Regions from separate parts of the Streptosporangium sp. NPDC023825 genome, predicted to be linked through region 1. Evidence: riboswitches for the same ligand, from Rfam matches in the RefSeq annotation. Region 1 holds a riboswitch; each other region holds the start of a gene.
The links. A riboswitch is a leader RNA that binds a small molecule or an ion and turns the genes downstream of it on or off. The one in region 1 is predicted to bind cyclic di-AMP.

Region 1 (7,670 bases):
AGACGGCCCGCGCCGATCTGGAGCGGTCGGCCGCCGCGGCCGAGGGCTCGGCGCAGGAGCAGACGGTCTCCCGGCTGCGCGAGCAGCTGGCCGCCCAGAAGACCGCGGCCAAGGAGGAGTCCGAGCGGCTGCGCGAGCAGCTCAAGACCTCGCGCTCGGAGGTCTCCGACCTGCGCCGCAGGCTGCACGACGCCCGTGAGCGGACCAGGGCGGCCGAGGCGCGCGCCGCCGCGGCCCAGGAGGTGGCCGACGAGGCGCGCGCCGCCGCGCTCTCGGCGGGGAGCACGGTGGAGAGCGAGCTGCGCCGCCTGCGCGAGCGGCTGGCCGACGCCGAGCGGCAGCTGGAGTCGACGCGCAGGGCCGCCCGCGAGGGCCGCAGCGTGGAGGACACCAAGGTGCGCATGCTGCTCGACGCCCTGCAGGACGCCGCCGCCGGGCTGCGCAGGGAGCTCGCCCTGCCCTCGGGCATCCACCGCCCCGCCGACTCGGTGGCCTCGGTGGCGCCCGGCAGGCAGGGGGTCCAGGCGGTTCCCGCGCGGGCGCTCGCCGACGACGACCCCGCCCTGCTCGACCAGCTGCTCGCGCTGCCGCAGATCCACCTGATCGTCGACGGTTACAACGTGACCAAGACCGGTTACGGCACGTTCACCCTGGCCGACCAGCGCACCCGCCTCCTCACCGGTCTCGGCGCGCTCTACGCGCAGACCCGCACCGAGCTGACCTGTGTCTTCGACGGCGCCGAGCTGAACGGGCCGGTCCCGGTTTCGGCGCCCAGGGGGGTGCGCGTGATGTTCAGCGCCCCGAACCAGATCGCCGACGACCTGATCCGCCAGCTGGTCCGCGCCGAGCCCGCGGGGCGTGCGGTCGCGGTGGTCTCATCGGATCGCGAGGTGGCCGAGTCGGTCCGCAGGATGGGCGCCAGGCCGGTGCCCTCGGTGCTTCTTCTCCGGCGTCTGGGCCGCGCGTAAACCTTTCACGGTCGCCGCGCATCGGATCACCCAGGAGGTTCGATTCGATGAAGAAGATCATAACGCTCGCCCTCGCCGTCCTGGCCGCCGGAGCGACCGTCACCACGCCCGCGGCGGCCACGACGGCCGCCATCCCCAAGGGCTTCCTGCTGTACGAGAAGGACGCCGCCAGGAAGGACGACGACCCCGAGACCAACTGGAAGGTCGGCAACTCGGCGAAGGCGAAGCTGGCCGTCAACCCGTGCGACAGGAGCACGCTGGCCGCGACCGGCCGGGTGGCCGCCCGGACGGTGACCTTCACCGGCGTGCCGGACTTCATGAAGGTCGAGCAGGTGGTCCTGTACGGTTCGCGGGCCTCGGCCGTCTCGGCCGTCGCCCAGGTGCGCGCCGCCCTGACCAGGTGCGGAGGCAGGACCGGCTCGGGTTCCGGCTACCGCTACGCCTCCTCGCGCCTGACCGGGCTCGGCGACGAGGCGCTGAGGATCTCCGGGCAGGTCTACTACGGGAAGAAGGCCGGGGTGGGCGGCGACCGGAGCGTGCTGGTCAGGAAGGGCAACGCCGTCGTGGTCTACCTCTGGGCGGGTGAGTACGCCAAGCCCGCGAGGAGCGACTGGACCGTTCAGCTGCGTGACGCGAAGAAGATGACCGCCAAGATCTGCGACATCGCCACCTGCGGGTAGCGCGACCGGGCGGGGTCCGGGGCGGACGGCCCCCGCGGCCGGGGCGCCGCCGGTCGTGAGACGGGCGCCGCCGGTCGCGGGTAAAGGGTTTCATCTGAGCTTAAGGAGCAAACCCGGCAAAAAGGTGAGTCAATCATTACTTCTTCTGTACTATTCGCCGCAGGTCTGGTGCAGTCGGGAGGCGTTGACGTGGCCGTGGCGGGTTTGCCGGTTGGACTGATTCGGATACCGGTGGCGGCCGGGCTCGCTCTCGCGTTGCTGACGCTGCCGGTGGGCGGAGCGGCCGCCGATCCGAGGCCGACGGCCGCCCAGGCCAAGAAGAAGCTGGAGAAGCTCAACGAGCAGGCCGACCAGGTCGTCGAGAAGTACAACCAGGCCTCGGAGAAGTGGAAGCGGGCCAGGAAGAAGTACAAGACGCTCAACGACGACCTGACCCGTCAGAACGAGCAGGTGGCCGGGCTGCGCAAGGAGCTCGTCACGATGGCCGTCAGCACCTACCAGGTCGGCGTGGTCAACGGCTGGGAAGGCATGATCTACCAGACCGACCCCGGCGCCCTGCTGAGCGGTCTGGCCGCCGCCGACCAGATGTCCACCTCCCGCGCCCAGTCCCTGAACGCCTTCGACGAGGCCACCAAGGTGCTGCGGACCAGCCGGGACCAGGCCAAGAAGGCGCTGGCCGAGGCCGACGAGACGCGTGACGAGCTGGCCAGGGAGAAGGCCAAGGCCGACAAGATGGTCAAGGCCCAGACGAAGATCCTGCGCGAGCTCAACGCCTTCAGGACGGGCAACCCCGAGAGCGCCGGGATCCAGTACGACGGTTCCGCCTCGGGCAACGCCCGCGCCGCCCTGCAGTTCGCTTTCGCCCAGGTCGGCAAGCCCTACCAGTACGGCGGCACGGGCCCGCGCGGCTGGGACTGCTCCGGCCTGGTCCAGAGCGCCTGGCGCAGCGGGGGAGTCAGCCTCCCCCGCACGACCTGGGAGCAGTGGAGCTGGGGCGCGAGCCGCAAGGTCTCGCTGAGCGAACTCCAGCCGGGCGACCTCATCTTCAGCGAGGGTCTCGGCCATGTCAGCATGTACGCGGGCAACGGCCAGATCGTGCACGCCCCGCAGACCGGCGACGTCGTCAAGGTCGTCCCGCTGTCCGCCTACGGCCGCCGCATCGTCGGAGCCGTCCGCCCCTGACCGGGCCGGGCCGCGCTCCCACCGGGGGCGTCCCGGCCCCGCCTGGCGTGTGACGGGACGCCGGGAAACGGGATGTGCCGGCCCGTCTCGCGCGTGACAGGACGCCGGGTAAACCGGTGCGCCGGCCCCGTCTCGCGCGTGATGGGACGCCGGGAAACCGGGTGTGCCGGACGCGGCGGCACCGCCGGCATCGGAACATGATCAAGCCATCGACGCCCGACGAGCTCGCGTGCGCCGGTCCCGGGCGCCTCGACGCCGACGCCGACGCCGTGCTCGGCCGCCGGCTCGACGGCGTGGCGGGCGATGCCGCGCTGGGCTGCACTCGCGCTGGGCTGCACCCGCGCTGAGCCACGCCCGCGCTGGGCTGCACCCGCGACGACTGTGCCGAGCATCTGCGCACCGGGTACGGCACCTTCGGGTGGCTCCCCGAACGGATGCTCGACGCCGCCGGATTCGAGATCGCCGGGCGGACTTCCGGGAGTCGGTCCACGGCGCCCGCACGCGCGTCGGACGCTGAGGCCAGCCGGCCGGATCATGCGGGACCGCTCCATCAGCGGTGAGTGTGATGAAGATTACATAAATCGTGATTTGTCGGACTGGCGAGAAGGGTGTGACGAGAGTCATATCTCAATAGCATAAATAGCCATTAAGCAGGGGTAACAGGAAGATCAAGAGAGGTTGTCGATCTCCCAATTTGGCGAATGCTTTGCCGAAAGTTGGAGATCGGGGTAACTTCTGGCGTCGCGACGTGCAAGCCACGCCGTCGCGGCGAATGTCGGTCTTCGGGCCGGTGTCCCTATAGAAATCCAATCGGCCGCCGTGCCCCCACCCGGGGGCAGGGCTCATCGCGGCGGCCCGCCGAATCTATGCAGCCAGGAGGCATGGAACCGGGGACCCAAAAGGCCCGATACAGCGTGGCCAGGGGTGAATCGGCGCGTTTTGCCGTAGGGCATCTTCCAAGCCCGAATCCGTCAGCTAACCCGGTAGGCATCAGTGGAAGTCCCAAGGAGAAATCCTGTCTACCACCCCGTACAACCCCCGTCTGTCGCGCCTTTTCCGCCTTTCCCTCGGCGGCATCGCCCTCACCCTGACCGCCTCAGCCGGAGCGGTCACCCTGGGGCCCACGGCGGCGCAGGCGGTGGACGGCCCCTCCGAGATACTGGTCAACAGCGCGGCCGGTGTCTCCGAGAAGGCCGAGAGCACCAACAAGACCGCCTCCCAGGCCGGGACCAAGGCTGAGTCCAAGGCCAAGGGCAAGGCCAAAAAGAGCAGGGCGGCACTGCAGAGGATCCGGGCCGGTAAGGCGGTCTCGGCGGCCAAGAAGCAGATCGGCGATCCGTACCGGTGGGGAGCCTCCGGTCCCGGAGCGTTCGACTGCTCGGGGCTCGTCCGGTACGCCTGGCGGAAGGCGGGCGTGTCCCTTCCCAGGATCACGCACAGCCAGTACAGGTCGATCAGGAAAAAGGTCTCGTGGAGCAAGTTGCACCCCGGTGACCTGCTGTTCTTCAGTGGAAAGGGCCATGTCGGCATGTACGTCGGCAAGGGCAGGATGGTCCACTCGCCGAGCAGCGGCAAGACGGTCCGTATCGTGAGGCTGGCGGGCTACTACAGGTCCTCCTTCGCCGGAGCGGTACGGCCCGGGGCCTGAGCCCCGCACGGAGCCCAAGGCCCGCGCGTGAGCGCGGGGCCCGGGATCCACGCGTGAGCACGGAGCCCAGGTTCGGAACCTGAGCCTGAGCCCGCGTCCGGGCACGCGCTCGAGCACATGCCCGAGCACGCGCCCGAGCACGGAAAAGCGGCCCCGGCCCTCCACCAGGAGGGCCGGGGCCGCTCCATGCCGGTCGAGTACCATCGGCTCGTATGTCCGTCCCGAAAGGGCGCCGCGCCGTGCTCGCCGGGATGCTGGCGCTGATGAGCGCCGGTCCGTTCGCCGGGACGGGACCTCTCCTGGCCGGAGCCGCGCCCCTTCCACGCGCCCCCCGCTCCCTTGACCCGTACGGCGCCCGGACCCCTCCGCCTGTCCCGTACGCCTCCCGGAGCCCGCGCGATCCCCGCGACCTGTGGCCGGGCGCCGCGGTCACCGTCCGGGGCGAGCACTCCCTCGTGATCGGCCACGGCGTCCCGTCCGCCGTCCTGCGGGACCTGGCGGCCAGGGCCGACCGGGCCCGCGCGACGATCGCGGCGATCTGGGGGCCGGTCCCCGCGGTGGTCCTCTTCCCCGCCACCGACGCCGAGGCCGCGGCGCTCGCCGGGGCCGGGAGCACCCGCGGCCTGGCCGCGATGGCGACCGCGGACCGGGTGATCGTCCTGCCGTCGGGGTACGCCCGGCTCACCGCGACCGGCAGGGACGTGGTGATCACCCACGAGCTCGCCCACGTGGCCACCGGCGCGACGCGCGGCGGCCGGGTGCCGATGTGGCTGTCGGAGGGCTTCGCCGACTACGCGGGCTACCGCGACGCCGGGATCGCGGTGCGCACGGCCGCCGCCGAGCTGGCCGCCGAGGTGCGCTCGGGCGTCCTGCCCGCCAGGCTCCCCGTCCCGGCCGACTTCGCCCCCGGCGCGCCGAGGCTCGCGCAGGCGTACGAGGAGGCGTGGCTCGCCTGCCGGTTCGTCGCGGAGCGCTTCGGCGAGAAGGCCCTGGTGAGGCTCTACGGTAGCGATGTCGACAGCACGCTGGGCCTGCCGGTGGCCGAGTTCACCCGAGCCTGGCGCGACTACCTCAGGGAGGAACTCACGTGACGCTGAGCACGACGGACACGCCCGCGGGCGTGCGGTCGGCGGGGTGGGCGCTGGCCGTCCTGGGGGTGGTCACGGTGGCGGTCGTGGCGTTCACCACGCCCTGGAGGGCGCTGCCCGAGGGGGCCCCGGCCGTCGTCCCCGATCCGGCCCGCGACTTCACCGCCGAGCAGATCGCCAGGGCCGAGACGTTCGACGCGCTGGTCAGCGTTCCCGGTTACCTGTCGCTCGGCCTGACGCTGGTCGTGGCGGGGGTGCTGGTCGCCACCCCGCTGGGCGCGCGGCTCGCCGGCCGGCTGCCGGGCCCCTGGTGGCTGCGGGCGCTCCTCGGCGTGCTGGCGCTGTCGGTGGCCGTGGCGATCCTGCGCTGGCCCCTGGGGATGTGGTCGGAGAGCTACCTGCGCGACTTCGGGCTGTCCACCCAGGCCTGGCCGGCGTGGGCGGCCGACCGGGCCAAGAGCACCGGCATCGGCACCGCGCTGACCGCGATCATGGTGCTGGCGGTGATCGCCCTGGCGCGGCGCTACCGGCGCTGGTGGATCCCCGCCGCGGCCGGGGCGTTCGTCCTGACCGTGGTGGCCTCCTTCGCCTACCCGGTGCTCATCGAGCCGGTCTTCAACGACTTCAGGCCGCTGGAGGCCGGGCAACTCCGCGACGACCTGCTCGCCATGGCCGCCAGGGACGGTGTGCCCGTCGAGAACGTGCTCGTCGCCGACGCCTCCCGGCGGACCACCGCGCTCAACGCCTACGTCTCCGGATTCGGCGCGACCCGCAGGATCGTGGTCTACGACACGCTGCTCCGCGCGCCCGCCGGCGAGGTCGAGCTGGTGGTCGCCCACGAGCTGGGCCACGCCAAGGCGGGCGACGTGCTGTCGGGAACGCTCGTCGGCGGCCTGGGCGCGGCGTTCGGGGCGTGCCTGCTCTACGCGGTGACCTCCGCGGGGGTCGTACGGCGCAGGGCGGGGATCTCCTCCCTGGGTGACCCGAGGGCGGTGGGCCTGGTCATGGGGTTGCTGAGCCTGGCCACCGTCCTGTCGGGACCGGCCCAGAACCTGGTGAGCAGGCAGATCGAGGCCCGTGCGGACGTGCACGCGCTGGACCTGACCAGGGACCCGGCGACGTTCGTCGCCATGCAGAAACGACTGGCGGCTACCAACATTTCGGATTTGTCGCCCGATCTAGTCGAATATGTACTTTATGCATCGCACCCCACGACGCCGCAGCGCATCGCCCTGGCGCGATCCTGGGCGAGGCTGAACGGCCTCCCCGAACCGTGAGCCGCACGCTGGTCGTCACGAACGACTTCCCGCCCCGCGCGGGGGGGATCCAGTCGTTCGTGTACGGTCTCATCGCCCGCCGCCCGCCCGGTTCCGTCGTCGTCTACGCTCCCCGGTGGGCCGGCAGCGCGGCCTTCGACCTGCGCCAGCCGTACCCCGTCGTGCGGCACCCGACCTCGCTGATGCTGCCGTCGCCCGCCGTCGCCCGCCGGGCCGCCGGGCTGGTCGCCGAGTTCGGGTGCGACACCGTGGTCTTCGGGGCGGCGGCGCCGCTCGGGCTGCTCGCGCCCCGGATGCGCGAGGCCGGGGCCCGTCGCGTCGTCATGGTCACCCACGGCCACGAGGCGGGCTGGGCCGGGATCCCGATCGGCCGCCGGGTGCTCGCCAGGATCGGGGCGGACGCCGACGTGGTCACCTACCTGGGGGAGTACACCCGGCGGCGGCTGGCCAGGGTGATAGCGGCGGACAAACTGGTGCGGCTCGCGCCCGGCGTCGACACCGGGGTGTTCCACCCGGGGGCCGGCGGGGGGCGGGTGCGCGCGCGACTCGGCCTGGGGGAGCGGCCGGTGGTGGTCTGCCTGTCCAGGCTGGTGCCGCGCAAGGGCCAGGACACGCTCCTGCGGGCCTGGCCCGGCGTGGTCGGTGACGTGCCCGGCGCGGTGCTCCTGATCGTCGGCGGGGGCCCGTACCGCAGGACCCTGGAGCGGCTGGCCCGGCCGATGGGCGGTTCGGTGAGGATCACCGGCCCGGTGCCGGAGGCGGAGCTGCCCGGCTACCTCGCCGCGGGTGACGTGTTCGCCATGCCGTGCCGCACCCGCCTGGGCGGG
Region 2 (7,670 bases), on a different contig from region 1:
CAGGACCTGCATGACCCGCTCGATTTCCTTCTCCCGGCCGATGACCGGGTCGAGCTTGCCCTCGCGGGCGGCCTGGGTCAGGTTGCGACCGAACTGGTCCAGCACAAGGGAGGTCGACGGCGCGGCCTCGGTCGGGCCGCCCGCGGCGGCCGGCTCCTTGCCCTGGTAGCCGTGGAGCAACTGGATGACCTGCTGCCGGACCCGGTTGAGGTCGGCTCCCAGCTTCACCAGCACCTGGGCGGCGACGCCCTCGCCCTCACGGATGAGGCCGAGCAGGATGTGCTCGGTGCCGATGTAGTTGTGTCCTAGTTGCAGGGCTTCGCGGAGCGACAGCTCAAGGACCTTCTTGGCACGCGGGGTGAACGGAATGTGCCCCGACGGCGCAGACTGACCCTGGCCGATGATCTCCTCGACCTGCTGACGCACACCTTCAAGACTGATGCCGAGGCTCTCCAGAGCCTTGGCGGCAACGCCTTCACCTTCATGGATCAAGCCAAGAAGAATGTGCTCCGTACCGATGTAGTTGTGGTTGAGCATCCGGGCTTCTTCTTGAGCCAGGACGACAACCCGCCGTGCGCGGTCGGTGAACCTCTCGAACATCTCGTCGCTCCTCACAGAGCGGTCAGGCAGGTCCGGGATATCCGAGCCCTGTCATCCCGCATGGTAGCCCCGACCCGGCGACCGCTCTATGCAGAAGACGTTCCCCGAGAGCAGGGCGTTCACCCTCCATCCAACTACTTACGAGGGGTGGGATGTTCCCGCTACGCCGCAAGCGAACGACGTTTGTCTGTCGGCGAAACGCATCATGCGGTCATGGCCGCCACCGGACCCCACCGTGACCGCCATAACCGCATGATTCACTCGATCTGCTGCACCGATCTAGTGAGCCGCTTCGTACTGCTCGACGATCTTGGAGGCGATTCGACCGCGCTCGCTGACATTGAGGCCGTGAGACTTCGCCCACGCCCGGATGTCGGCGCTCTTCTCTCGCGTAAGCGCCCGCGCTCCGCCTGCACGGCGGCGACGGGGAGCCAGGGCGCCGGACCGGCGGGCGCTCTGCACGAAAGGCGACAGGGAGTCACGGAGCTTCTTCGCGTTAACGTCACTCAGGTCAATCTCATAGCTGGTGCCGTCAATCGCGAAGGCGACAGTCTCATTGGCCTCGCCCCCATCGAGGTCGTCGATGAGAATCTCCTGGATCTGCTTGGCCATCTACACAATCCTTTCGCGGGTATTGTTTCATTCGCAAGCTAAACATATACCCGCGATCGAAGAGCGGCAATTCCAGGAGCCCGGCGATTCTCACAGGCAACCGAGACTCGCAGTCGAGCCTCCTGTGGATCAGCTCTTCTGCGACTCCGGGCCGGGCCGTTTTGCCGGACGCCGGCCGGCGGCTTCACTCCGAAGTAGCTTGACGACTCCGAAGATGAAGGCCCCGCCGACGATCGCCGGGGGTATCAACGCGGACAATACGTCGTACATTCGTCCTCGCTCCGCACCGTGGTGGCTTTCTGGGGACCATGGAAATGTGGCGACGACTCCTGGGCCGCGCAGGCACGCCCGATCGGTCTGGAACCGCCCACAGATGACCATAGCGCCACCGGCCGGCGACACGTGTCAGCAGGGGCGACCATGTCCGTCTCTCTCCAGCCTAATGCTTCTCTCCAGCCGCCTTACCGGTTGCGGTCGTAAAGCCGCGAGGAAAAACCGACAGGGCGATCTGGTGATCATCGCCGTCTCCGTAATACCAATGCCCGCTGGGTTCCCGGCCGCCGCACCATCGACCTCATCGCGACGAAACCCCTGTTGAGAGGGCTGGCCCGCCGGGACGAACGGCACCTTGCCGTGGAGCCGGAGATCGCCGCGAGCGGGTTCGTCACGGGAATGCCCTCCGTCGGCGGAACGCCCGGACGGAGAGTCGCTCGCTTCATCACCCCGGTGTGAGCCGATGTGACGCAAGCGTATGGAACAAGACGGATCTTCAACACTTTCTCGCCAAGAGTACGACCCGCTCTGGCACGGAGTACATAGTCGTAGACCGTATAACCACCAAACACGATGGGCCCCTAGGACAACCCCGCCAACACCACGCGTCCCCGATCCGGATCCGCAAGAAGGCCTTCACCGGCCGTCCCGAACGCGCCGCGGAAGGCGAAGAAGAGAATCCGGCACGGGATCGCCGAGGATGCCGGAGGCACGACGGATCGACCATTCGGTGAGTAGTGCGCGAACCCCCGACGGCGGCGGATCCGGCATTGACGCCTCATAGGAGACCCACGGGCGCCGGTGAGCCCGTTGTGGGCACCGTACGCGAATATTCCGACGCGCGGGGCGAGACTCGGTCATAAGTTCCCCCGCGTTGCCCGGGGCGTGGCAAATGGTTTTGCCCTTCCGTGACCCGGGCCCCGGGACCCATACGGTGCCCCTAACGCCCCTCGTTTTCTTGCCTGTACGCGAAAACGGGGCCGGCGGTTCAACCGCCGGCCCCGTTATTCGGGGAACTACTTGATCTTGACGACGACCGTCTCGGCCACCTTGTCGTGCAGGGTCTGATGCAGCGGCTTGTCCCACAGCTGCCACAGGATGTTCACGAGGTAGAAAATGCTGGCCACGTATGTCAGGACCGGGACTCCGTACAGGGCGTAGGGCCCCCAGAGCACACCGGCACGCTTGAGCGCCACGTTGGAGCTGAGCCCACCGGGCGGCAGGGCCCCGCCGACCGGCACGACCTTGATGCCCATGACCATCTTGCCGACCGTCTGCCCGCCCCGGCTGAGCATGAAGAACTCGTAGGCCACATAGATGGCCCCGGTGAGCAGCGAGCTGAGGATTGCGGCGAGGACGTAGCCGGTCCCCCCCGTGGAGACACCCGTCTCCATGTTGAAGGCGAAGGGCGTCACGACGATGGCGGCGATCACCGCGTTGATGATGAGAAGCGGGATCACCAGGATGATCCCGTCGATGATCCTCGCCAGCAGGCGCTGCCACCACTCGGCGAGCGGGGCGGGAGCCCCGGGAGGACCGCCGTAGGGCTGGCCGTAGCCCTGCTGCCCGTACGCGGGCTGCTGGTGGCCGTAGCCCTGCTGCCCGTAGTCGGACTGCTGGCCGTAACCGGGCTGCTGGCCGTACTGCTGCTGCCCGTAGTCGGGCTGCTGGCCATAGCCCGGCTGGGGCTGCTGCTGCCCGTATCCGGGCTGCTGGCCGTACCCCTGCTGCTGGCCGTACCCCTGCTGCTGGCCGTAGCCCTGCTGCTCGTGGGAGGACTGCTGGCCGTAACCGGGCTGCTGGCCGTATCCGGGCTGCTGCCCGTACGCGCCGGTCCCGCCCTGCTGGCCGTACCCCTGCTGCTGGCCGTAGCCCTGCTGCTCGTGGGAGGACTGCTGGCCGTATCCAGGCTGCTGCCCGTACGCGCCGGTCCCGCCCTGCTGGCCGTACCCCTGCTGCTGGCCGTAGCCCTGCTGCCCGTAGTCGGGCTGCTGGCCGTAACCCTGCTGCTGGCCGTATCCGGGCTGCTGCCCGTACGCGCCGGTCCCGCCCTGCTGGCCGTATCCGGGCTGGCTCTGCCCTGGGCCGGTGTTCGGCTGTGAGGCCTCCGACCTGTACCCCACGACTGTCACGTCAGGGTCGAGTTCGCCAGGGGCTCGACCCGCGTTGTACTGTCCGTAATCCGGCTGCCCCGACGGTGTGCGATCGCGGTCGGGATCATCCTGTGGATACGGCGGCTGTCCGGTGCTCACCGCGTCACCTCACTTAGACTGCGCATGTGGCAAATGTCAGACGCACATGCATGCTGCTGCACAAGGTATCGACATAGGTATCAACAGTCACCTTTCCGATCAGTCAGCTCTAAAGTCACCAGAGTCGGGCTCGCGTGTCAGGTGCAGCAGCATCCGGGTGTTTCCCAAGGTGTTGGGCTTGACGTGTTCCAGCTCGAGGAACTCCGCCACACCCTCGTCATAGGAGGCGAGAAGTTCGGCGTAGACCTCCGGGGCGACGGGCGTGCCCTGGATCTCCCGGAATCCGTGCCGGGCGAAGAACTCGACCTCGAAGGTCAGGCAGAAGACCCGCCGCAGGCCCAGCTCCGCGGCCGTGCGAATGAGCGCGGAGACGATCCGGTGGCCGATTCCCATTCCCCTGCGGGTCGGATCGACGGCGACGGTGCGGATCTCGGCCAGATCCTCCCAGAGGACGTGGAGGGCCCCGCAGCCGATCACCTCCCCCTCCGCGTCGGTGGCGACCCAGAACTCCTGGACGTCCTCGTACAGGGTGACGGTGGCCTTCTCCAGCAGGCGCCGGCCGGCACCGCCGTAGGTGTCGACGAGCCGCCTGACGGCCCGCACGTCCTGGGTGCGGGCGCGGCGGACCGTGATCTCGGCGCCCGCCCCCTGCCCGGGCGAACCCCGCTCCGCCCCCGCGGACCCGGCGCGCCGCTCCCCGTCGCCGGAGGCGCGAACGGCCGGCACGGGAGAATGCTCAGCAAGCTGCTCCATGACCGTTCAGCGTACGTCCTCACCGGTCTTCAATTACGGCTCACCCTTAACTCGCAGCTCGAAGACCGCACATGACCCTTGGCAGTCGCTTTACCACTCTCGGTGTGCGGCACCTCTCATGTGCCGCAGCTCACCTTTGGCACGGTCCCGGACCTGGGAAGACCTCCGCCACACCCGTCACACGAGAAGCAAAGGCAGCGTAATGGCCATGTTGATCATTTTGAGGTGTGATCTTTTCGTGACACCTCGGTTGCGAAACCTCTACTGAATTCGCAGTTCTGGTTGAGCAGGAACCACGGGTGCACTAATCTCCGTGCTCGATGTCAGAGACGTAAAAAGCCTGACCCGCCGAATCTCCCGCGGGGGAACCGGGGACCCACCACGTCCTCCGGGGTGAATCCGAGTGCCACCGGCGCACCCGGTAGGGCTGCCTCCGGCCCGAACCCGTCAGCTAACCCGGTAGGCGGCCGAGGAGAGGAGCCTGTTGGTGAAGCGCACGCGCGACCGCGGAGGAAAGCATTCGGGCCACGAGGCCCGCGCTCGAGGACGCGCGCCGCGAGGGCTGCGCCGTCGCATGGCGGTCGTCGGCCTGGCATTCGCCACCCTGACCCTCGGCACCCCGCTGGTGGCCGCCACCGCGGACCCCGAGCCCAGCCTCCAGCAGCTGGCCAAACAGGCCGAGAAGCTGCACCAGGAGATCGGCGTCCTCGCGGAGCGCTACAACGGCGAGCGGGTCAAGCTCAAGCAGGCCCAGCGGGCCGCCGAGAGCGCCAAGAAGACCCTCGCGTCGAGCGAGTCCGAGCTGGCCTCCCGTCGCACCAAGGCCACCCTCCTGGCGCAGAGCACCTACATGTCGGGCGGCCTGAACTCCGGGCTCGCCTTCACGCAGGCCACCGATCCCGACACCTTCCTCGACCAGGCCACCACCAACTACGCGCTCCAGCAGCAGCAGAGCGAGGAGGTCGCCCAGGTGAGCCGGGCGATCGAGGCCGCCGAGCGGGCCCAGGCCAGCGCCAAGGCCAGGACCGCGGAGGTCAAGAAGCTTCTGGCGGAGATCGACGGCAACCGGACCAAGATCGAGCGGTTGGTCGACCGGGTCGAGAGCGACCTGTTCAGCGAGGTGCGCACCAGGGCCGTCAGCAACAGGGGCGCCCGGGTGAAGACGAACGTGCCCATCGTCGGCAGCGGCAAGGCCGCGGAGGCCACCCGCTGGGCGCTCACCCAGCAGCTGAAGCCGTACGTCTGGGGCGCCGAGGGGCCCAACTCCTTCGACTGCTCCGGCCTGGTCATGTGGGCCTACCAGAAGGTCGGCATCAGCCTGCCGCACTACACCGGCGACCAGTGGACCGCGGGCACCCACGTATCCAGGAAAGAGCTGCGCCCCGGCGACCTGGTCTTCTTCTACAGCGACCTGCACCACGTCGGGATCTACATCGGCGCGGGCCTGATGGTCCACGCCCCCCAGACGGGTGACGTCGTCCACATCACCACGATCGACAACCGGCCCTTCGTCGGAGGCGTCCGCATCGCCGCCTGAACCGGCGTCGGCGACCGGGTCCGCGGGCGTGTCCGGCCCGCACGCGTGTCCGGCCCGACCTGCCGGACACGCGGCGGTGCGTCAGATCAGGCGGCGGCGGGCCGCCCAGGCCACGGCCTCGATCGCCGTGGCGACGCCGATGCGGTCGCAGATGCCCCTGAGCCTGCGCCTGACCGTCCGGCCGCTGATGTCGAGGCGACGCCCTACCCGATCGACCGTGACACCCTTGGCGAGCTCGGCCAGCAGCACGAGGTCGTCGTCGCTGAGACCGATATCGCTCATGCCCAGGGGGCTGTCGCCATGGCGTGAATCCACTTCTGGATATGCCATCAAGAGTCACTCCCCCCACTCTGGAAACCGGGTGCGAGACGCCGGAAATGAATACCGTCCGCCAGGAACGGTAAACGCCTTGTTCAAAGGTCGTCAAGTTCCACTCTTCATAGCGTGCGTCCAGTATTGACATAGCAGGCGCTACGTGAAGTACTCATGATATGTCAGTGCCTTTGCGGCTATGTCATGATCAAGCCCAGGCACGAGCCGGCAGGCGTCCCTGGCTGCGACGACCGAAGTCCTGGCAGAACAAGGTTTCGCCGGAACCGCCGCCCCGCCGGGCACCCCGAAGCCGCCCCCTCGGGGATCCGGCCCGCCCGCATTTCTCGGGAAAAATTGATCTCTTCCCGGCGACCATGTCCTCACCGCCTTGACGGCACACCACGGATAACGCGGAAATATGAGGGTCAAGAGTGGAGCTTTGCGGCATTCGCGAAGTGCCACGTGGCGACGACGGAACGTCCGGGCGATATTGGCCCTACTGGAAAGGGATTTCTGCACCATACGGAAATGCGTCCGATATTGCGCGGGATCATGGGTTCAACGGCCGTCTCCCACCCGCCGGGTGCGCCCGGGCGCCTCGGCCGCCTCCGCGGGGAACCACCCCGACCCGTGAGGGTCGGTGAGGGCGCTTCGCTCGGGGACCCCGGGGCGCTCGCACGGGGAACGGCCCGGAGACGGCCGGGGAACCGCTCCACCGCGACCCGGCCGCGCGGCTCGTGCTCCGGCTCGCGTCCACCGGCGCGGGACGGCCCGGGAAGGCCCGGGACGCGGGTCGGCGGAGGGGGCGGCGCGGCGCCGCCCGGTACGGCCGACCAGGCTCTCGGGCGCTCTCCCGGCCCGGCGCCCCACGGGATCCCGGCCGGATCACGCCCCGAGCCCGAGCGGTGACCGGGGTCGGCAGGGATCGCGTCCGGCCTCGTCCCCGGCGCGCGCACGGCCGGGGACCCGCCGCCTCCGCCCGGGGACCCGCCGTCGCCGCTCGCCGTCGCCGGGCGACGCCGCCCCTCATGGCGGTGGCACCGGGCCGTGGTGCCCGGCCCGGTGCCACCGTACGGGGATAACGTCCTCGCGCGCCGCCCGCCGGATTCAGCCGGTCGGCTTGACCAGCGGGAACAGGATGGTCTCGCGGATGTTCTTGCCGGTGAAGGCCATGACGAGGCGGTCGATGCCGAGCCCCATGCCGCCGGTGGGCGGCATCGCATATTCCAGGGCCGTGAGGAAGTCCTCGTCAAGCTGCATGGCCTCGACGTCGCCGCCCGCGGCGAGCAGGGACTGCTCGGTGAGGCGGCGGCGCTGCTCGACCGGGTCGA
Region 3 (7,670 bases), on a different contig from region 1:
GGTTACGCCGACGAGGTCACCGAGTCGCTGGGCAAGCCTCTTGAGCTCCCCGCGCCCTGGAACCTCACGATCGACACCGGCAAGCTGATCGAGGGATAGATCCGCCCCGCAGGAGGCCCGGCCGGGTGGGAGACCGGGTATCCACCGCACGGGACCGGCCGCCCCTTCGGCCGACCGGTCCCCGCGGACCTCCTCGTACGGGACTAGCAGATCTTGTGGACCCAGCTGTGCGGGTCGGGGCGGGATCCGTACTGGATGCCCACGAGTTCCTCGCGGATCTTCGAGGTGACGGGCCCCTGGGTGCCGTCGCCGACCGTCCAGGCGCGGTCGGCGCCCTTGACCGAGCCGACCGGGGTGACCACCGCGGCGGTGCCGCAGGCGAAGACCTCGGTGAGCTCGCCCGTCTCGCAGCCCCGCTGCCACTCCTCGACCGACAGGCGCCCCTCCTCGGCGTGGAGGCCGAGGTCGGAGGCGAGGGAGAGGATCGAGTCGCGGGTGATGCCGGGCAGGAGCGTTCCGGTGAGCGCCGGGGTCAGCAGGCGGTCGCCGTAGACGAAGAACAGGTTCATCCCACCCATCTCCTCGACGTAGCGGTGCTCGCCCGCGTCGAGCCAGACCACCTGGTCGCAGCCCTGCTCGACGGCCTGGCGCTGGGCCACGAAGGCCGCGGCGTAGTTGCCGCCGCACTTGGCGAAGCCGGTGCCGCCGGGGGCCGCGCGGGTGTACTCGGTGGAGAGCCAGACCGTGACGGCCTTGCCCCCGCCGAAGTAGGCCGCCGCCGGGGAGGCGATGACCATGTACTTGTAGGTCCTGGACGGGTAGTTGACTCCGAGCATCGGCTGCGTCGCGATCATGAAGGGGCGCAGGTAGAGGCTGTGTCCCTGGGTGGTCGGCACCCACTCGCGGTCGGTCTGGACGAGCAGTTCCAGCGACTCGACGAACGTCTCCTCGGGCAGCTCGGGCATGGCCATCCGCACCGCGGAGGTGTTGAAGCGCGCGGCGTTGGCCTCGGGCCGGAAGGTCACGATCGTGCCGTTCTCCTGGCGGTAGGCCTTGAGCCCCTCGAAAAGCTCCTGCGCGTAGTGGAAGACCGACGTCGCGGGGTCGAGGCTGAGCGGGCCGTACGGCATGAGCCTGGCGTCGTGCCAGCCCCGCCCCTCGGTGTAGTCGATCGAGATCATGTGGTCGGTGAAGACCTGGCCGAACCCCGGGCTCGCCATTACCTGCTCGCGCTCTGCCGCGGTGCGAGCGTGGTCGGAGAGCTGCACGTCGAAGCTGAGCTTCTGAGCGGTGGTCATCGCACGGATCCTTCTCTTGGTGTCTGGCTTACCCTTGGGTCCATTCTGCGTCGGACCGGGTAACGGGAAACTACTCCATCTATGCCGAAAACCGGCAGTGCTGGAGAAACAAAAACGCACCTGGCGGCTCGGGTGAGCCGCCAGGCGCGTCGGGGTCGAGGAGGGCGGCTTCCTCAGCCGGCTACTCGGGCGGTGATGTCGTCGCCGATCTCGCGGGTGGTCCGGCCCGCCTTGCCTGCCGGCCGCTCGGCCAGGTCGCCGGCGACGGCCCGCTCGACCCTGGCGGCCTCGGCGGCCATGCCCAGGTGGTCGAGGAGCATGGCGACCGAAAGGATCGTGGCTGTCGGGTCGGCCTTGCCCTGGCCCGCGATGTCGGGGGCGCTGCCGTGGACCGGCTCGAACATGCTCGGCGCGGTGCGGTCGGGGTTGACGTTGCCGCTGGCCGCCAGGCCGATGCCACCGGCGATCGCCGCGCCGATGTCGGTGAGGATGTCGCCGAAGAGGTTGTCGGTGACGATCACGTCGAAGCGCTCGGGCTGGCTGACGAAGAACATCGAGGCCGCGTCGACGTGGCAGTAGTCGGTCTGGACGTCGGGATACTCCAGGCCGACGCGGTCGAAGGTGCGGGCCCAGAGGTCGCCGGCGTAGGTGAGCACGTTGGTCTTGTGGACCAGCGTCAGCTTCCTGCCGGGGCGGCCCAGCGCCTTGTCGAAGGCGTAGCGCACGACGCGCTCGACGCCGTGGGCGGTGTTCAGCGACTCCTGGGTGGCGATCTCGTGCGGCGTGCCCCGGCGCATGACGCCGCCCGCCCCGGCGTACGGGCCCTCGGTGCCCTCGCGGACGACGACCATGTCGATGTCCTCGGGGCGGGCCCTGCCCAGCGGCGTCTCGACGCCGGGGAAGAGCTTGACCGGGCGGAGGTTCACGTAGTGGTCGAGCTGGAAGCGGAGCTTGAGCAGCAGGTCGCGCTCCAGGATGCCCGGGGGCACGCTGGGGTCGCCGACCGCGCCGAGCAGGATCGCGTCGTATCCGCGCAGCTCGTCGAGGACCGGGTCGGGCAGGGTCTCGCCGGTCTCGTGGTAGCGCTTGGCGCCGAGGTCGTAGGTGGTGGGCTCCACCTTCGTGCCGACCGCTTCGAGGACCTTCAGCCCTTCGGTGACGACCTCGACTCCGATTCCGTCCCCGGGGATGACCGCCAGGCGAATGTTACGCGAATCCATGCAGGCACCTTACCGGTCCGTCTCGGTGATCGAACACCGGTCTCACTCTCCGGACACATCCGCCCGGAGAGACGTTTGATCGTTTTGTCCGTCTTTGCTTGGTATTGACCGTTTCGTGAGGTTTCGTTATGGTCCTCCCAATCACGTCGATGCCTAATCCGTACGGGCCGTCCCCTTACCGGGCCCGCACGGAGCCGGGGAACCACTCTTTACGGGATCTACCGGACCCCGGGCACCCCGCTCCTCCCCCGGAGCGCGTTCCCGGCCGTTCATCAGGTGGATTCCTTGGGGCGAATCAGCGCGTTCTCGCGCCGTAGGGCGGCCTCCACGCCCGAGCCCGACAGCTCACCCGGCCGGCCTTATGGAAGGAATCACCCTGTCCGGCACAGTTCTCCCCCGCGTCCTGTCCATCTCCGCCTCCATGATCGTCGCCGGCGCCGCGGTGTGCGCGACCTCGACCGCCGCCCTGGCCGCGTCCCCGCCCCCCGCCCCCGGGCCCGCCGCGCTCAACACCCCCGCACTGAAGGACGCGCTGAAGGCCGCGGCCGTCAAGCCCGCCTGGCAGAAAGCCGTGAAGTGGGCCATGTCCAAGCGCGGAACGCCCTACGTCTGGGGCGGCACCGGCAACGGCGGCTTCGACTGCTCCGGCCTGGTGCTCCGCGCCTACGGCGCCGCCGGGATCAAGCTCCCCCGCGTCACCAACGACCAGTACGCCGCCTTCTCCAAGAAGATCGCCTGGAAGAATCTCAAGCCCGGTGACCTGGTCTTCTTCAGCGGCCTCGGCCACGTCGGCATGATCACAAAGCCCGGCTACATGGTTCACGCCCCGCAGACCGGCGACGTGGTCAAGGAGGAGAAACTCGACTCCTGGCGCCGCGACTCCTTCGCCGGCGCGGTGCGCCCCGACCCGCAGGGGGTTCAGCTGACCAAGCGGGTCGAGCTCGCGACCGAAGCCGTGCCCGGCGGATGAGACACGCCGGCGGATCACCGCCGGGAGGCCGTGGAGACCCCGGCGGCGGCGAGAACGGGTTCAGCGGGTGGGAGCACCGCCGTTGTCCCTGCGGTCCAGAGCGGTCTGGAGCGCGTCGATGGCCTCGTCCTCGGTCTCCTCGGGACGGTTCCAGGGATACATGTCGTACATGGCGAATCTCGTCTCGGTCGCATGCCTGCAAGGAAGGTGGTCGAGACTCCGGTCGGGACTCCGACCAGGCCTGATGTCGCGGGTCCGGATCACGGACCGGCGGCGGGGGCTGGGAGCCGGCACGCGCCACGACACCGCGGCGAGTCGCCGGCCTGCCCCTGTCAGGCCTCGCCGCGGCAGGTAGGAATTACGAGAACCTGGCGCATTTCACTTCAGGCTACCCGGCCGCGGGAAAACCGTCTCGCCCGGCGTACACACTTCTCACATGCTGAGACGAGATGTGGCCGCCGTCCCGGTCTCCGGGGCGGCGGCCACATCGGCGGTACGGCTAGTCGGCCAGGTCGACCGAGCGACCGCTGTCGGCGCCGATCTCCGAGCCGATCTGGTCGATCACCTCGGCCGGGATGGCGGTGTCGACGGTGAGCGCGATGAGCGCCTTGCCGCCCTTGGCGTCACGGGCCACCTGCATCGAGGCGATGTTGATCGAGTGGTCGCCGAGGATGCGGCCGACCACGCCGACGATGCCGGGGCGGTCGGTGTAGGTGAAGAACGACAGGTGGTCGGTCGGCTCGATCTCCATCTGGTAGCCGTTGACCTCGACGATCTTCGTGATCTGCCTCGGCCCGGACAGGGTGCCGGAGACCGAGACCGCGCGGCCGTCGGCGAGGACGCCCCGGACCGTCACGACGTTGCGCCAGTCGGGGCTGTCGGAACTGGTGATCAGCTCGACCGACACGCCGCGGTCCTTGGCCAGCAGCGGGGCGTTGACGTAGGTGACCGAGTCCTCGACCACGTCGGTGAAGACGCCCTTGAGCGCGGCCAGCTCCAGCACGCGGACGTCGTGGGAGGCGATCTCGCCGCGCACCTCGACGTCGAGCTTGGTGGCGACCTCGCCCGCGAGGGCGGTGAACACCCGGCCGAGCTTCTCGGCCAGCGGCAGGCCCGGCTTGACGTCCTCGGCGACGGCGCCGCCCTGGACGTTGACCGCGTCCGGCACGAACTCCCCGGCGAGCGCGAGCTTCACGCTGCGCGCGACCTGGGTGCCGGCCTTCTCCTGGGCCTCGTGGGTGGAGGCGCCCAGGTGCGGGGTGACGACGACCTGGTCGAGCTCGAAGAGCGGGCTGTCGGTGACCGGCTCCTTCGGGAACACGTCGATGCCGGCGCCGGCGACGCGGCCCTCCTTGATCGCGGAGTAGAGGGCGTTCTCGTCGATGATGCCGCCGCGGGCGACGTTGATGAGGCGGACGTTCGGCTTGACCGTGTGGAGCTCCCTGTCTCCGATGAGGCCGATGGTCTCCTTGGACTTGGGCAGGTGCACCGTGATGAAGTCGGCCTCGCTCAGGGCCTCCTCCAGCGAGACCAGCCGGACGCCCATCTGCGCGGCGCGGGCCGGCTGCAGGTAGGGGTCGTAGGCGATCAGCTCGACGCCGAACGGCTGGAGGCGCTGAGCGACCAGCTGGCCGATCTTGCCGAGGCCGAGGATCGCGACGACCTTCTCGTCGAGCTCCACGCCGGTGTACTTCGAGCGCTTCCACTCGCCGCCCTTGAGCGCGGAGTGCGCCTGGGCGACGTTGCGGGCGGAGGCGAGGATCAGGGCGACGGTGTGCTCGGCGGCGCTGGTGATGTTGGAGGTGGGCGCGTTGACGACCATGACACCGGCCTTGGTGGCGGCCTCCACGTCGACGTTGTCCAGACCGACGCCCGCGCGGGCGACGACGCGGAGCCGGGGCGCGTTGGCGATCGCCTCGGCGTCGACCTGCGTGGCGCTGCGCACGATGAGCGCGTCCACGTCGGCGAGGGCGGGCAGGAACTGGGCACGGTCGGCGCCGTCGGTGTGGCGGACTTCGAAGTCCGCGCCCAGAACCGCGAGACCGGCCTCGGAAAGTTCCTCAGCGACCAGTACGACGGGCTTGTTCACAGGCTGGATCCTTACTAGACGGTGAGGGGTGCACGGACCTCACGTAGTCTATCGGCGCTTGTGAACGCGTTCACGAGTGTCCCGCGATCCGAGACGCCCCACGCCGGCCAGGACGCTCCCGGAGGCACCGGAGACACCCGCGAGGCGCGAGGGGGCTTCGGGGCCCAGGAGGCGGTTACCCGTCCTTGACAGATCTCATGCACCCAAAATTCAAGTTGGTATTGATCCCAGGAAAACTTCGCGATTACCCTGATAAGCCGTGGTCCACTACCTATCGTTCCTCATATGAGCATCGGGAACCCCGCTCTCGGCAACGTGCTCGCGCAGCACGGCGATCCGCACCGGCTGCTTGCGGCGCTGGCCGAATGGGGACTCCTGGTTGCCGTGCGACCCGACCGTTCCGTCGTGCTCGGCACGACCCAGGCCGGTGATCGTGTCCTGCTCGGGTACACCTCGGCGGACACCTACGCGCGGCACCGTGGCAGCCACTCGCTGTCGGCGTGCGACGCCGACACCATCCTCGACATCCAGCGGGTCACCGGCGTGCGGGAGATCGTGATCGACGCGGCGGGCCCGGCGGCCGCGGCCGTGCCGATCGAGGATCTCCAGCGCTACCTGCTCTCGACACGCAGCGGCCCCACGCCCGCGCTGTCGAGCGCGGCGCCGACGGCGTACGCGACCGGGGCGATGGCCACGGTCTCGCGTCCCGCGCCCGCGCGCCCGCCGAGAGCGCCGGTGCCCGCCGCGCCCTCCCAGCCGTGGATCCCGGCGCCCCGGCCGCACCTGTCGGGCCCGATGCAGATGGTGGACCCGGGATACCGCCGGTGCGACCATCCGATCCTGCCCGCGCTGCGCGCCGCGATCTCGCAGCTGCTCGTCGACTACCCGCTCGTCCACCACGTGTGGATCTCCGAGGCCAGCACCTCCTCGGGCGCGCCGGGGATCATGCTGCACGTGAAGGTGCACATGTCGGCGGCCGAGGACGTGGTCAGGGACATCCATCGCGGGGTGCGCGCCCGGCTGCCGCAGCTCGCCGCGAGCGAGGCGCCGATCCTGATGGCCAGGGTCGCCGACGCGCGCAGCGAGCAGCGGATGGTCGAGCTGGGCGCCCACGTGGTCTGCGCCGACGTCACCGACTGAGCGCTCCGACCGGCCGGGCATGAGCGAGCCGGGGTGACCCCCGCGCCGATGCCCGGCCGCCCCCGGAGCTCCGGGGGCGGCCGGGCACGGCCCGGAACGGCGGGTCAGGTCAGGCGGCGGGCGAGCACCACCCTCGTCCGGACGCACAGCCCGGCCAGCAGCGCGGTCAGCAGGGGCAGGCCGACCAGCACGCCCGCCACCACGAGCCAGGGCACGTCGATCACGAGGGTGACCAGGCCGGACGGCACGCCGTTCCCCGTTCCGATCCCGGATGCCCGGGCGCGATGGAACCCGCTGAAGACGCTCGTCACCCCGACGACCAGCCCGACGAACGTCCCCGCCCCCACCCCCAGGCCGGAGACGAACGCGGCCTGTCCGGCGACGAGAAGGCGCTGGACGCGGCCCGCCGCCCCCACCGCCGCCAGCGTGGCGCGGTCGGGACGGCCCTCCGCCACGGCCAGGCCGGTCGCCGCGAACGTGCCCCCGAGGACGAGGACCGACGCGCCGGCGGCGAAGGCGAGGAGCGTCGCCATGTCGTTGCTATGGAAACCCCGCTCGACCTGGGCGGTGGTGGTGGAGTCGACCTCCCTGACGGCGGCGTTCAGCCGCTCCTCCTGCTGCGGCGTCGTGCTCACCGCGGCCGGATCGGCGATGAGGGTGTCGTAGCCGACGGCGAGGCCCAGCTCGGCCGCCAGCGAGACGGGTAGTACCGCGGTCACCAGTGGCTCGCCCGGGGGCCGCCGGACGACGGCGGGCACCGAGCGCGTGACGCGTTTCGTGATCTCCGTCGTGAAGACCAGCTTCCCGTCGCGCAAAACCCTCGGGTCGAACACCACCGCCTTGCCCGCGGCGAGGGCGGCCTCGGCGGCGGGATCGGGACCCCGCAGGAAATAGCGGACCAGGTCGGCGCCGCCTATCGGCGGGGGTCGGAACAGCTCGTGGGAGAGGAACGC
Region 4 (7,670 bases), on a different contig from region 1:
CTCCTTCCGCGTGTCGCACGGCCTCCGCCACGAGGACGAGGCGATCGTGGCCCACCGCTGGCTGGCCGAGGTGTTCCAGCCGACGGTGCTGGCCGTGCCCCAGGAGATGCGGGGCAAGCTGGAGCCCGCCCAGTTCTTCCACGAGGTGCTCGACCACCGCTGGTACATGTCGGAGGAGGCCGGGAACGACGTCGGCCTGCCCGCCGCGGTGAATTCCTATGTGAAGAACATTCTTGTTTTCAAGCCGGACGAAAAGGCATTCATCACCGACGAGCCAACGGGTTGATTTCCATCCAGGGTGTATAACTTCCTACTCAGTTGGAGAATCGTACGCCTTCTCCTATCAAAGCCCTAGCCAGGAAGGCCGGTCACCGAGGGATTTCCCTACGCTGACCGGGCGACGCTTGAAGTCGCTGGCGAGGGAGAGCACGTGCTCGGAATCGAAGACTGCCTCACTGAGGTAATGGCCATCCCCGGCGCCCTGGACGCGATCCTCATCGATCAGACCAGCGGGACCGCGGTGGCCACCGGCGGTGCGAGCCGCCACGCCGACGTGGAGAGATCGGCCGCGGGGTTGAGCGAGACCCTGCGCGCGACCCTCGACGGGCTCGCCTTCGCCTCACCCGGCGGTACGGTCCGGATCAGCGACATGATCATCACCACGGACGGCGGCCACCATTTGCTGCGGCCGATGGAAACGCTTTTCGACGGCCCTCTGGTCATTTATGTCAGGCTCGATCTCGAACGCTCGAACCTGGCCCTGGCCCGCCACCGTCTCCAGGCCCTTTCCGGCCGTCTGATATCGACGTGAAATCATGCCGAACGTCGAGAACATCCTCAGCGGGCTCGCCGGCGACCACGCCACCGGTTCCCTGCGGCTCGGCAAGGCGGGGGTCATCTACCTCACCGACGGTCGCGTGACCTACGCCGAGAGCGCGGCGGCCCCCCGGCTGGAGGACCTGCTGGGCGCCTGCCGCGGGATATCCGCCCACGCCGTACGTCAGGTCAGGCAGGCCGCCGGACGCCGGCCGCCGGACGCGCGGACCCCCCAGCCGTCGGGGGGCGAGCAGCTGGTCGCGCAGGGCCTGCTCACCCGCGGGGAACTGGAGTTCTGCGTGCTGAGCGCGGTGCTCGACGCCGCGTACTTCCTGCTGCAGGCCACCGGGCACCGGCCCAGGTTCCGGCGGGGAGAGCTGCACTGGCTCGGACCGCAGTGGTACTTCGACGCGACCGGCCTGCTCCGGGAGTGCGAGCGAAGGAAGGCACAGTTGGAACAGACCTGGCCGTCCGCGGAGCTGGACACGCTCCCGGTCGTCCCGCTGGGGCGCATCAGCGCCCAGCGGGTGGTGCTGAGCTCGCTCCAGTGGGAGGTGCTCGTCGGAGCCGACTGCACGGCGACCCCGGCCGACCTGGCGCGCAAGCTGGGCCGTCCCGCGTACTCGGTACTGCTCGCCGTACGGCAGCTCGCCTCGTCCGGGCTGCTCCGCCTCCCGGAGCCCGCTCCGGCGGAGACTCCCGGGACTGCCGGGACTCCCGGGACCGCCGGGACTCCCGGGGCGCCGGACCCGCTGCCCAGGCGGACGAGGGGTGCCACGGAGATCCCCGCGGCCGCCGCGGGTTCTCCTGAGACCTCGGAGTGGCTCCCCAGGGCGAACGGGGACCCGGCCGACGTCAACCTGCTCATCCGGCTCAGGAACGCATTGGAGGCCATGACTTGAGCGACTTGAGCGACTTGAGCCCGGTCACATGCCGATAAGGCTGCGGACGCTGAAGCTGATCGGAAGGAGGATGCCGGTGGAACTGCGTGAGGAGATACGGCGCGAGATGGCGGCGCTGCGAGAACGCATACCCGACGTGAACGGAAGCATCGCGTGCAGCGTCGACGGTCTGACGATAGCGAGCGACCTGGAAAGGGACACCGAGCAGACCGGGGCGCTCTCCTCCGCGGTGCTGGCCCTCAGCCGCCGGATGACGAGCATGGCCGGCAAGGGCACCTTCGAGGAGACGTTGATCTCCGGCACCAACGGCTACGCGGCGTTCTACGCCGCCGGACCCAAGATCGTCCTCACAGTCCTGGCGCGCCCGGGGACCAACCTCGGGCTGCTCCGGCTGGAGGGCCGCAAGACGGCGGCCAGGCTGGCCGCCGCCAGCTCGCGCACATCGATACCCCAGTGATCGGAGACAGCAATGGGCAACATGGACATCTCGCTCAAGGAGATGATGACGATCGACGGTGCCGTCGGCGCGGTCGTCGTCGACTACAACAGCGGGATGGCGCTGGGCGCGCTCGGCGGGTCCAAGGACCTCGACCTCCAGATCGCGGCCGCGGGTAACACCGAGGTCGTCAAGGCCAAGATGCGGACCATGGAGTCGCTCGGCCTCAAGGACGGCATCGAGGACATCCTCATCACGCTCGGCACGCAGTACCACGTGATCCGCCCGATCGCGGGCCGGAGCGGCAAAGGGCTGTTCCTCTACCTGGCTCTCGACCGGAACCGGGCCAACCTCGCGCTCGCGCGGCACACCCTGCGCGGCATCGAGGAGAAGCTCGAAGTCTGATCCTCCGGTGCGGTCCGCGCCCCGGGAGGCACGGACCGCACCGGAGTCCTTTCCGCGTCTTTTCTGAGCGTTCCCGGAGGACTCCGGCGGAGGACTCCGGAGGGCGCCGGCTCAGCTCTTCCCGGCGCCGATCTCGGCGGCGCGGGCACCGGCGACGGCCACGCCGGCCGGGGCGTGCCAGGAGGCGGGCTCGACCATGACCTTGGGCTTGCCGGCCCACGGCCGCACCGCCGCGCTCACCGGCTGGGTCTGCACGCCTATCCCCAGTTGCTGGGCCTTGGCGAAGACGACCGTCGGAGGCTTGGCCGGGCTGGTGTCCCTGCGGCTCCAGGCACCGGTGGAGAACGCGACGGGGTGGTTCTTTATCCCCGTACCGTCACCCCACTTGGTGACCACGTACTGGATGTCGATGTGGCCCATCCCGCCGTTGCCGTCCACGCCGAGCGTGCTGGCGTTGAACGTTCCACCGGTCAGGTCGGCGAAGGTCTTGGCGTCGATGTCGATCATGATGCCCTGGTTCGAGGGGGAACCGGGGCCGCGGTCGCCGACGAAGAACTTGGCCTTCTTGCCCTTGTAGATGAGGTAACCCTCGGTGAGCAGGGGCCAGCTCGGGCTGGCGATCATGCCCTTCTGCATCGGCCGGCCGCTGGCGGGCAGCCCGGTGTCACCGGCCCGGCCGGAGGAGTCGTCCCAGAAGTAGGAGGCCGTGGTCGCGCCCTGGAGGAGGACGGACTCGGCGCTGGCCTTCGCCACCCCGACCTCGGGGTCGGCGGTGGCGGCGAAACAGGTGGAGGTGGGCAGCGCCACCGCGACACCGGTGGCGGCGAGGACGCTCGCGCCGACCAGGGCGGCGGCGGCGAGGCGGTTTCCGCGGGACTTGTTCTTCTGCCAGGTGAACTTGCTCAGGCCGTTCTTGTGCAAACCAAAGATGGGACGCATGGAGAAAAGGCTCTTTCGCGAGGGAACGGGGCAGCCACGTGCGACACACCGGAGTGGTGCGGTGGCGGGGACGCGCTCGTCGGAAAAGGGGGCGTAGCCGGAATCTCAGGCAATCGCTACGCGGAGCACGATCTGGAAGGTGCCGCGATCGGGCGCGGCGAGAAGGTACGGGGGGAAGGGGGAAAAGTTCAGGTGGCCGGCACGGACAAGGGCTGCACCGACGTGGTAACGCGGTGATCCATGAGGGGATCTCCTCTCCATCTCGTCTACCGGGTTAGCTGACGGGTTCGGGCGGTGGAGTTGCCCTACCGCCGCGTGGTCGCGGCGGATTCACCCCGGAAACGTGGTTCCCCGGCTCCGGGGCCCCTGAGGGACCCTCGGGATTCGACGTCGGCCGGCCGCTCCCTCTTGTGAAGGGCAGGTCGCCAACCGATAACTGTGGACACTACCCACCCAAACCGGACAAAGCAAAGCAAACACCATGAAAACCCCAGAAGATCTACCTACAAGCTTCAAGGAAGCCTCATCGATCGCCCCGCCAGGCCAACACCCGCCCTACCAGCACGGATGTCTCCCCCATCTCGGGATCCACCCCCGGAACCCCGTCCCGGAGCCCATTCCAGGGCCCCGCCCCCGGAGATCCACACGGGGAACATCCGCCCCGCGGGCCCGTCCCCGGCCGGTCCCGTCCCGTCCCGTCCCGTCCCGTGAAGGTTCACCCAAGGTCCCGCCCCGCAAAGGTCCGTTCAAGGAGAGCCCGTCCCGCGGACCGTCCCCGGCCGGCCGGTTCCGCCAGGTTCCAACCGGTCCCGCCCGGTCCCGCTCAGTCCCACCAGAACGACCAGGCGTTCCTGCCCTTGATCTGCTCGGCGTAGTCGATGAGGTTCCCCGCCCCCTGGATGATGCTGTCGGGGCAGAACGTCCAGTGCTCCGCGGCGACGTGCAGGGCGTGCTCGGAGGTGGTCGGGGGCGCGGCGACGCTGAGGTCGAGGGTGTTGAAACCCATGCCGACCACCCGCACCCCGAACCTGTCCTCCCAGCTCCGCACGACGGCCGCGAGCGGGACCATCCACTCGTTGTGGTTCAGGGCGCCCTGCCAGCCCATGACGGCGAGGGCGTCGGCCCCGCGCTCGACCGCGACGAGCCCGAGAGGGGTCCTGCGCTCGGCCACCAGCCCGGCGTACCAGTCGGCGACCACGCCGGGGTCGGCGGCGAGCCTTCCCGAGGGGGCCGGGCCGGGACACTCGGGGCCGAAAGGGTCGAGCAGTTCCAGCTGGTCGAGGTTGGCCTTGGCGATCCAGTCGGACCAGACCTCGGCCATGAACGCGGCGGCGTGGTAGTTGTCGATCTGACCGGCCGTGTCCGGGGCGATCTGGCCGGCCGACCAGGGCTGGACTGAGTCCTCCAGCAGCACCGGCCACAGGCCCGACCGCTCGTGCTGGGCCCTCAACCGCGCCCAGTACTCGCCGGAGACCGCCACCTCGCTGAGCCAGAACGCCGGACGGCGACGGACGGCGAGCTGGGCGTAACCGGGGTCGGGCCACACCACGTCCCCCGGCGGCAGCTCCACCGAGAGCCTCCGGCCGCCGCCCCCGCCGAGCCCGTCGCCGTCCTCGCTCCCGTCGGCTCCATCGGCGAACAGCTGGCCCAGAACTGGCGGAAGTCGCTCGCTCTCGCAATCGCTCATCTCTACCGATCCGATCCTGACCACGGACCAATTTTGGCCTGTCAACCATCCCGAGGGACAGTTCTGCCCTGGTCCAGGCAAAAATTATCGGTAGTGGGGAGAAACGGAACCGGGCGGGTGCCCGTCCTCCGCCGTCCCGCCCGGCAGGTCGGCCACGGTTTGTTGTGCAGTGCAGAACGTTGTGCTGCAAAGTGGCCGCAGGACGGTGTACTCGCCTACCTTGACCAGGTATTCGATTGCCGGATCACAATGGGAAGCCGCGATGAGTGAGCCCGCCCCGGAACGCAACCAGTCGGCCTCGCTCCGACGTGCCCTCGCCGTCCTCGGGCACGTACGCGACCACGCGGGCGCGGGCCACGGCCTGTCGCTCACCCGGCTCGCCGAGGCGCTCGACATGTCCAAGAGCACGGTGCTCCGGCTGGCCGCCCCGCTCATCGAGGCCAGGCTCCTGGAGCGTGACCGCAGGAGCGGCGCCTACCGGCTGGGCAGCGGCGCCCTGCACCTCGGGCAGGCCTACCTGGCCACCCTCGACCTGCGGACGGTGGCCGCCGAGGAGTCGCACCGCCTGATGGCGGAGGCCGGGGAGACCGTCCACCTCGTGGTCTACGACCCGCCCGACGTGGTCTACATCGACAAGGTCGAGAACGAGACCAACGTGCGCATGGCCTCGCGCATCGGCAGCCGCAATCCCGTCTACCGCACCGCCGTGGGCAAGGCGATCCTCGCCTGGCAGCCGGAGGAGGCCGTCGAGGAGATCGTGGCCGCCGGGATGCCGCACGTCACCCGGTACACCATCACCGACGCCGCGCGCCTGCGCGCCGAGCTGGGCCGGATCCGGCAGCGGGGCTACTCGGTCGACGACCGCGAGAACGAGCCCGAGGTGCGCTGCGTCGCGGCACCGATCTTCAACCACAACGACGTCGCCACCTCGGCGATCTCCATCTCGGGTCTCACCTCCCGGATCACCGCCGCGCGGGTGCGGGACCTAGGTCCCCTGGTGGCCGAGACGGCCCTGCGCATCTCCAGAAAGCTCGGGTCGACCCGTTGACCGACTCCGGAAAGCCCGGGTCGACCCGTTGACCGACTCCGGAAAGCCCGGGTCGACCCGTTGACCGACGAAGCCCGCCCGCCGACTCCTTAAGGACCCGCTTTCCATGACTGATCTGGTAACGCTCGGTGAGAGCATGGCGCTGTTCACCGCGCGGCGCACCGGCCCGCTCAGGCACGCCCGCGACTTCGGGCTCGGCGTGGGCGGCGCGGAGTCGAACGTGGCCATCGGCGTCGCCCGCCTCGGCGGGCGCACGGCCTGGATCGGCAGGGTGGGCGCCGACGAGTTCGGCGAGCTGCTGCGCTCGACACTGGCCGGCGAGGGCGTCGACGTGCGGGGGATGCGGGTCGACCCCGGGGCGCCCACCGGCCTGATGATCAAAAGCAGGCGCACGGCCGAGATGGTCGACGTGCGCTACTACCGCTCGGCGAGCGCCGGATCCCGGTTGTGCCCCTCCGACCTGGACGTCTCGCTGATCCGCTCGGCACGCGTGCTGCACGTCACGGGCATCACGCTCGCGCTGTCGGCGTCCGCCGCCGAGGCGGTGCGGGCCGCGATCGCCGAGGCTCGCGACGCGGGCGCGATCGTGTCGATGGACGTCAACTACCGCCGTGCCCTGTGGACGCCCGCCGAGGCGTCCGCCGCGCTGCGCGAGACCGTCGCCTCCGTGGACGTCCTGTTCGCGACCGAGGCCGAGGCCCGGCTGGTCGTCGAGGGGGACGACCCGCTCACCCTGGCCGGAGCCCTGTCGGCCCTCGGCCCGCGCCACGTCCTCATCAAGCGCGGCGCCCTCGGCGCGATCGAGCTCTCCGACGGCGCCGTACGGCACGCGGAGCCCTACCGGGTCGTCGAGCTCGACCCGGTGGGCGCCGGGGACGCCTTCGCCGCGGGCTGGATCGCCGAGACCCTCGCCGGGGCGACCCCCGAGCGGCGGCTGGCCACGGCCTGTGCCGCGGGGGCCTTCGCCGTCACCGCCGACGGCGACTGGGAGAGCCTCCCCCGCCGCTCCGACCTGGACCTGTTGCGCCCGGCCGACGCGGTCGGCACGGTGGACGCCGTCAGCCGCTGACCCGCGCCCTTCCCGGGAGCGGCGGCCCGCGGTGCGGGGCGAGACGCCGGGCCCGTGGCGACGGCGCCTTAGTCGATCTTGCTGAGGTCGATGACCACGCGCTGGTCCCCGAGCCGGTAGCTGATCAGCCGTTCACCGCTCATCCCGGCCCCCGGACCCGGCATCTGCAGGCCGTTCTTGTCGGGACGGACCCCGAAATCGCCGGATCTGCCGGTGACCAGATCGTGCAGGAAGGCACCCTCCGAGTTTCTCTCCTTGCGGTAGGCCGAACTCTGGAAGCGGCCCACGAAATCGCCGGGCGCGTGGGCCGGGACGAACGGCAACGCCTTCTCCTGGGAACCGTCGCGCAGCCGGTGGAAGAACCTGTG

Region 2: it holds a riboswitch for cyclic di-AMP, as region 1 does, so the genes downstream of both, AB0G15_RS15450 (NlpC/P60 family protein) here and AB0G15_RS07480 (C40 family peptidase) in region 1, are expected to answer to the same signal.
Region 3: it holds a riboswitch for cyclic di-AMP, as region 1 does, so the genes downstream of both, AB0G15_RS28510 (C40 family peptidase) here and AB0G15_RS07480 (C40 family peptidase) in region 1, are expected to answer to the same signal.
Region 4: it holds a riboswitch for cyclic di-AMP, as region 1 does, so the genes downstream of both, AB0G15_RS10590 (hypothetical protein) here and AB0G15_RS07480 (C40 family peptidase) in region 1, are expected to answer to the same signal.

The regions. Positions count from the first base shown of each region.
Region 1 covers NZ_JBFAAE010000005.1:263,793-271,462, forward strand. Annotated here, with positions in the region: gene AB0G15_RS07460 (NYN domain-containing protein) at 1-968, shown strand, start outside; gene AB0G15_RS07465 (hypothetical protein) at 1,016-1,648, shown strand; gene AB0G15_RS07470 (NlpC/P60 family protein) at 1,880-2,830, shown strand; gene AB0G15_RS07475 (hypothetical protein) at 3,028-3,177, shown strand; cyclic di-AMP (ydaO/yuaA leader) riboswitch at 3,677-3,835, shown strand; gene AB0G15_RS07480 (C40 family peptidase) at 3,969-4,478, shown strand; gene AB0G15_RS07485 (hypothetical protein) at 4,691-5,569, shown strand; gene AB0G15_RS07490 (M48 family metallopeptidase) at 5,566-6,843, shown strand; gene AB0G15_RS07495 (glycosyltransferase family 4 protein) at 6,840-7,670, shown strand, end outside.
Region 2 covers NZ_JBFAAE010000014.1:90,836-98,505, reverse strand. Annotated here, with positions in the region: gene AB0G15_RS15470 (ATP-dependent Clp protease ATP-binding subunit) at 1-600, opposite strand, end outside; gene AB0G15_RS15465 (Lsr2 family protein) at 880-1,212, opposite strand; gene AB0G15_RS15460 (RDD family protein) at 2,502-3,608, opposite strand; gene AB0G15_RS15455 (amino-acid N-acetyltransferase) at 3,837-4,490, opposite strand; cyclic di-AMP (ydaO/yuaA leader) riboswitch at 4,827-4,972, shown strand; gene AB0G15_RS15450 (NlpC/P60 family protein) at 5,065-6,027, shown strand; gene AB0G15_RS15445 (LuxR C-terminal-related transcriptional regulator) at 6,109-6,309, opposite strand; gene lysX (bifunctional lysylphosphatidylglycerol synthetase/lysine--tRNA ligase LysX) at 7,447-7,670, opposite strand, start outside.
Region 3 covers NZ_JBFAAE010000039.1:61,288-68,957, reverse strand. Annotated here, with positions in the region: gene AB0G15_RS28525 (Uma2 family endonuclease) at 1-99, shown strand, start outside; gene AB0G15_RS28520 (branched-chain amino acid aminotransferase) at 204-1,298, opposite strand; gene AB0G15_RS28515 (3-isopropylmalate dehydrogenase) at 1,472-2,518, opposite strand; cyclic di-AMP (ydaO/yuaA leader) riboswitch at 2,674-2,892, shown strand; gene AB0G15_RS28510 (C40 family peptidase) at 2,880-3,488, shown strand; gene serA (phosphoglycerate dehydrogenase) at 3,988-5,577, opposite strand; gene AB0G15_RS28500 (hypothetical protein) at 5,863-6,717, shown strand; gene AB0G15_RS28495 (FtsX-like permease family protein) at 6,822-7,670, opposite strand, start outside.
Region 4 covers NZ_JBFAAE010000008.1:177,604-185,273, forward strand. Annotated here, with positions in the region: gene AB0G15_RS10565 (DUF4032 domain-containing protein) at 1-286, shown strand, start outside; gene AB0G15_RS10570 (roadblock/LC7 domain-containing protein) at 431-811, shown strand; gene AB0G15_RS10575 (hypothetical protein) at 816-1,718, shown strand; gene AB0G15_RS10580 (roadblock/LC7 domain-containing protein) at 1,789-2,175, shown strand; gene AB0G15_RS10585 (hypothetical protein) at 2,188-2,559, shown strand; gene AB0G15_RS10590 (hypothetical protein) at 2,671-3,498, opposite strand; cyclic di-AMP (ydaO/yuaA leader) riboswitch at 3,747-3,898, opposite strand; gene AB0G15_RS10595 (DUF4253 domain-containing protein) at 4,322-5,185, opposite strand; gene AB0G15_RS10600 (IclR family transcriptional regulator) at 5,448-6,233, shown strand; gene AB0G15_RS10605 (sugar kinase) at 6,340-7,302, shown strand; gene AB0G15_RS10610 (hypothetical protein) at 7,371-7,670, opposite strand, start outside.